DNA from 2 places in the Bacillus sp. EA-CB0995 genome. Region 2 is predicted to be linked to the other one. Evidence: predicted binding sites of a transcription regulator. Region 2 holds the regulator's gene; the other holds the start of a gene.

Evidence for each region. Region 2 encodes LexA, which represses DNA repair genes until DNA is damaged. Its sites were predicted from a motif close to CGAACATATGTTCG; they were not measured.
Region 1: the regulator LexA is predicted to act here: its motif matches at 1,873-1,886, upstream of ruvA (Holliday junction DNA helicase RuvA).

What each region holds. Positions count from the first base shown of each region.
Region 1 covers NZ_CP169269.1:1,265,209-1,268,374, reverse strand. Annotated here, with positions in the region: gene ACEWFJ_RS06605 (DUF2905 domain-containing protein) at 1-181, opposite strand, end outside; gene ruvB (Holliday junction branch migration DNA helicase RuvB) at 178-1,179, opposite strand; gene ruvA (Holliday junction DNA helicase RuvA) at 1,185-1,802, opposite strand; gene ACEWFJ_RS06590 (BofC C-terminal domain-containing protein) at 1,983-2,513, opposite strand; gene ACEWFJ_RS06585 (hypothetical protein) at 3,030-3,166, opposite strand, start outside.
Region 2 covers NZ_CP169269.1:1,982,750-1,985,915, reverse strand. Annotated here, with positions in the region: gene ACEWFJ_RS10380 (bifunctional metallophosphatase/5'-nucleotidase) at 1-370, shown strand, start outside; gene ACEWFJ_RS10375 (DUF896 domain-containing protein) at 416-655, opposite strand; partial or broken gene ACEWFJ_RS10370 (YneB family resolvase-like protein) at 701-1,356, opposite strand; gene lexA (transcriptional repressor LexA) at 1,498-2,118, shown strand; gene ACEWFJ_RS10360 (DUF4097 family beta strand repeat-containing protein) at 2,147-2,605, opposite strand; gene ACEWFJ_RS10355 (DUF4097 family beta strand repeat-containing protein) at 2,605-2,964, opposite strand; gene ACEWFJ_RS10350 (HAAS signaling domain-containing protein) at 2,970-3,166, opposite strand, start outside.

The DNA.
Region 1 (3,166 bases), 720 kb from region 2:
CATACATAATAAAAGATAATACAATACTTATCACAATACACGTAATGATAGGAAAATAAAAGGTAACGTTCCCCTTTTTCACAAAAATATCGCCTGGAAGTCTTCCTATAAACTTCCAAGCTAATCCAACAACAACCAAAAGGATACCAGCCGTAATAAGCAGCTTTGACATATCCATCATACTTGCGGCATCTCCATTCCGAAATGTTCATATGCAAGCGGTGTAACAATGCGGCCCCTTGGTGTTCTTTGCAAGAAGCCAATTTGCAGTAAGTACGGCTCATACACATCTTCAATTGTATGAGATTCTTCCCCAATCGTTGCTGAGACTGTTTCTAACCCAACTGGACCGCCGCGAAATTTTTCAATAATACCAAGCAATAATTTATGATCAATATGATCTAGTCCAAGTTTATCTACTTGCAGTAGTTCAAGTGCCATTTGTGTAATATCCATCGTAACAGTTCCATCACCGCGCACCTGCGCAAAATCACGTACACGGCGCAGTAAACGGTTCGCAATTCGCGGTGTACCTCGTGCACGCCTTGCAATTTCTAAGGCAGCCAACGAATCAATTTCAACTTCAAACACTTCTGCTGTACGTTCTACAATGGCTGATAACTGATTAACTGTGTAATATTCTAAACGAGACAATACACCGAAACGATCTCGAAGCGGTGCAGATAACGCACCTGCACGCGTCGTTGCACCAACTAGTGTAAACGGAGGTAAATCGAGCCGAACAGAGCGCGCTGTCGGACCTTTTCCAATTACAATATCAAGACAGAAATCTTCCATCGCTGGATATAATACTTCTTCAATTGAGCGATGTAAACGATGAATTTCATCAATGAATAAAACATCACCTGGCTGAAGCGCCGTTAATACCGCTGCTAAATCACCTGGTCGTTCAATTGCCGGTCCTGACGTTGTACGAATATTAACGCCCATTTCATTCGCAATAATATTTGCTAATGTCGTTTTCCCAAGTCCTGGCGGTCCATACAATAAGACGTGATCTAACGTTTCTTCACGCATTTTTGCCGCTTCAATAAATACTTCTAAATTATGTTTTGCTTTATCTTGCCCAATATATTGACGGAGCGTTTGTGGTCTTAACGAATATTCTAAGTCCACATCTTCATATGCGGATTCTCCCGAGACAAGACGTTCGTCCATTCTACTCACCTCTTACCATTTAGTAAAAGACTAAGTGCCTTTTTAATATATTGATCCGTCGTAAGTGACTCTTTTAATAGTTCTGGCACGACGCGAGACACTTCTCGCTCTGCGTATCCAAGTGCTCTAAGTGCTTCCAGTGCTTCATCAAGCTCCGCAGATGTTCCTTTCTTCTCACCGAAACGCTCTGCATCTGAAAATAAGTCAACAAAGGCATCCGGCACAACATCTGCCAATTTCCCTTTTAAGTCTAAAATCATTTGACGCGCTGTTTTCTTTCCAACACCCGGGAACTTCACTAAGAATTTTTCATCCTCATGTTCAATCGCTTGCACAACCTGCCCTGTTTGACCAGAAGCTAGAATCGCAAGGGCACCTTTTGGTCCAATCCCCGATACACCTAAAAGCTTTGTAAATAACAAACGCTCTTCACGCGTTTTAAATCCGTAAAGGGCCATGATATCTTCTCTTACATAATGATATGTATATACGCGAAGTTCTTGTTCACTTCTTTGGAATACATACGGATTTGGAGTAAAAATTTGATAACCAATTCCTTTATGGTCAAGAACGATATATTCCGGTCCTACATATTCCACATAACCTGTAATATATTCAAACAAAACTGTATCTCTCCCTCTCAAATCATGTATTCCATTTTAACATAAATAATGATATAAATGCGAGATTCCCCCAACAAATGTTCTCTATTCTATTTTGTCATTTTCATATTGACAGAGCACCTTCAAAAAATTAATATTGCAAAATGATTTTAGAAAAACAAAAATAAGAAACAGCCGTAGCTATTTTAAGCTACGACTGTTTCCATTACTCCTAGAATACTGCTCCATATCCTTCATTACTTCCACAAATCGCTCTTTTGATTTCACCCGAATCCCGCGCTTCAACCGTTCACGCTGATAACTCTCCATCTTTTTCATATCAATTTGAAAGAAGGAATGAATGACATTATCGGTTTCTGGCACACCGTTAAAAATTTGGAGAATCCCCTCTTTCGAAACCCCAAAATAACCGCTTGTTTTTAATAACGGTGAAATATCATCAATGCGCTTTTGTAATACAATTTGCCCATCGTCTCGATCAACAAGTTGCCACTCTTTATATTGCTCCAAAAGCTTTTCTAAATTCACGACCTTTTCCGTGAAGATTTCCTGACTCACTTCCCCGTCTAAATATGTACGCTGCAACATGATTATAATTTGAGGTTCTTGTTGCACTGCATTACCCGAACTTTCTGCCAATGCTACACTCGATTCATGATAAAAACAAAACACAGCTAGCACGATTTGCATTGCAATGATCATGAATTTCATATGCTGTCACCTCTTTTAGGGAAAATAAAAAACTTCTATTTACAGTTTGACCGAAAATAGAAGTTTTATCCCCTAGAAAAACGGCGCCGACTGTTAACCCACTTAAGCTAAGGTTCTTAGACGGAAGGAGCTAGGAGGCGAAGCTAGACAATACGAAAAACGGAACTGACTAGAATGAAGTGAAACTCCCATCAGTGGGGGGTTCTTCATCCCCCACTGATGGTTAGTTGAACCACTCGGGCGCATGCCAGCAGTTATCCCCCACCTATCTTCCTCGTTTCTTTTTGAATCTTGAGGTGGGGGGCTTACTGCCCGTTCATGCGGGATAAACAACAAAAAAGCGGAATAGGATCTTCATCCTACTCCGCTAGGTTTCTATATAATAAGAAAGACGCCTGTCATGCAGGCGTCTTGATGCGTTTACGGCGAGAGACCAGGCGGCCACATCCGCGTGTTTAGCACTTAAGCATATCTCTCGTCTTACGTAAATTAGCTCATCGCTTTGTTAATATAACATTAATCATGTAAGAAAGCAAGAAGGAAATGAATGACATCGTCATCGTTGGCTTGGAATACATAGCTATCTACACCAATATTTCCACCACCAGCGCTACGCACAACGAAATTGCTATTTCCGTTTACTTTATGTCGAC
Region 2 (3,166 bases):
ATCTGCCAAATATTTCTCGTTAGATACAGATGGAAATATCATTGTAAACCCTTCATATATCAAACCAAAACCGCAGCATTATAATTACGATATGTGGGAAGGAATTTCATACATATTAAACATTTCAAAACCAGTTGGGGAAAGAGTCGTTTCCCTACAATATGAAGGGTCTCCTCTTCACTTGCATCAAGAGTATGACGTTGTCATGAACAATTATCGTGCAAGTGGTGGCGGAAATTACGTAATGTATCAAAATAAGCCCATTATAAAAGATATACCAATTGATATGTCTGAGCTCATTGCAAATTACATATTAGAACGAAAAACAATCGAAGCGATGACTAATCATAATTGGAAAGTTGTTAAATAATGAATTTTCCTATCAAACTTAAAAAAGATGGACTGCGCCCATCTTTTAATTTAACTTTGCTTTATTTTGTTTTTTTAATTCTTTTAACTTTTTCGGCGTAACGTCTTTACCGTCTTCGTTAACAACTTTGATTGATTTCAATTCGTTTAACATGTTTTGACGAAAACCTTTTAAATATTGTTCACGGAGCGATTGACGCTCACGTTGCTCTTCTTCCGTTAAACCTTCTGCTTTTGCTTTTTTCGCTAAGAAATTAATGCGTTCAATGAGTTCGTGACTTAGCATCTCGAATCCCCTTTCTACTAAAAACTGATTATTATCATACAATAGTTACTCTTGTTTATCAAGCAATTGCTTCGTATACTCTACATACCGGCGATGTACAGTCGCTTTTGATACTTCATGACCAAAACCACGAAGCGTTGCTGCAATTTCTTCAAATGTTAATTCGTTGCGGCGCAGACGAACAATCTCTTCGATAGGCACTTCTTTTTCTCCCGACCTGTGCTTAAATGACGATTCTTTAAATTTTTCTCTGGACGAAATCCATTTTCTACAGCTCGCTTCATTCCACGTTTAATCTTTAAATTATGAATCTTTCTCTGGTATTCTTCTACTATACCAATAATATCAAGTACCATTGAATCTGCGTCAGAAAGCTGTAATTCGCCATTATGTGCATGTGTATATACTTTTACTCCTTCTTTGTGTAAACAATGCATTAAGGCGATTTTCGCATTCCCTCTCCCCAGACGTGTTTCATCTTGAATGAGAAGCACGTCAACATGTTCATCACGAATGGTATCTAACACTTCTAAAATACCATCTCGTTCTATGTTATATCCACTCGCTTTCTCTTCTACTACTCTTACAATATTCATTTGATACTGTTTAGCTAAATGCAATAATTCATCCTTTTGGCGTGTTAATGATGTTTCCTGCGCTTCTTTCGTCGTGCTCACACGTGCATAAATAATCGCATTCATTTCATACCCTCTTCTCTATCTCACTTTTCACATCATAGTGTATCACAAACTAAGTATTTGTTCGAACTTATGTTTGTAGAATATTTTTTCACATGTTATAATACAAGTAAGAAAATTTAAAGAAAACGAGGTGTAAAAAACATGGAGAAGTTAACGAAACGACAGCAAGACATTCTCGACTTCATTAAACAAAAAGTACAAGAAAAAGGTTATCCGCCTTCCGTACGTGAAATCGGTCAAGCAGTCGGTCTTGCTTCTAGCTCTACTGTGCACGGACATTTATCTCGCTTAGAGGAAAAAGGATACATTCGCCGCGATCCAACAAAACCGAGAGCCATTGAAATTTTAGGAAACGATAACATCGAAACGGATACACAACCAGTCGTTCACGTACCGATTGTCGGGAAAGTTACAGCTGGTTCACCAATTACAGCAGTTGAAAGTGTAGAAGAACATTTCCCACTTCCGGCAAACCTCGTTTCAGGCTCAGATCAAGTATTTATGTTACGCATTTCCGGAGATAGTATGATTGAAGCCGGTATTTTTGACGGAGACTTAGTTGTTGTTCGCCAACAACAATCTGCTTACAATGGTGAGATCGTTGTCGCTTTAACAGAGGACAATGAAGCTACGGTAAAACGTTTTTACAAAGAAAAAGATCATTTCCGTTTGCAGCCAGAAAACTCTTCTTTAGAACCTATTATTTTAGATAACGTTTCTGTTATCGGAAAAGTAATTGGTGTATATCGTCATTTACACTAAAAACAGACCAGCTGAGCTGGTCTGTTTTTTAGTTCGTCTTGATTTTCACATCTCCTGCTGCTGTTTCCCCGCTAATCTGTACCTTTCCGTTCCCTAATGTAATTTCTTTATTTTCTTTCCCGAAAATCTTTACATCTCCTGCATGAGAAGAGCCCTTTACAACGGCATCTTTCGGTACTTCCTGTAGCTGAATATTGACATCTCCTGCTGCTGACTCCGCTTCAATACTATATTGCGGGTTATGCTGCGTTACCTCTATATTTCCTGCTGTTGCTTCTGCAAGTACTTTCCCTTCTACTTTATGCAAAACAATATCCCCCGCGCTAGATGAAGTATTCACGTTATTCGATTTTATTTGCTTCATTTCTACTTCACCTGCTGCTGTATGTGCGGATACATTTTCACTTTGAATGTCTCGCACTTGAATATTTCCCGCCTCTGTCTCTATTTCAATTTGATTGTATACGCGTTCAGGTACAACGACTATTAAACTTTCACCTTTGAAACCAAATGAAAAAAAGAAAAATCAAATATATGTTTCTTTTTTGTTTTCACTTCCACTTGTAGCGTTTCGCCCTTCTCATTTACGTCTAACTTTCGTTTTTCCTGATCACCATTATACCGAACTTCAAATGAATCAGTCTTTCCTTTTTCAATCACAACATCTCCTACATCTGTGTCAACGTTGATATTTTTAATTTGATCATTTTTAAATTGTTTCTGTTCCAATTTCTTTGTTTCCACTGACCCATTCACAGATTTCATAAAAAAAGCTGATCCTGCAAAAAATAAACCAATTCCTCCAATCACAATACAAACAAGTGCTATGAATACAATTTTCCTCATTTTATCTACTCCCCTTTAATTACTTTTAAATTCCAATTGGCGTATTTGACAAAAAGCGTTTTAAACCAAACTGTACAATAATAAGCACCAATCCCTAAAAGTAAACCAATACCTAAGAGTAAAATAGAAATGAATACATCAGATAAAATAAAAATTTGAGCAAAAATAATTTTTGTTAACACAAGTAAAGGTGATAAAACAA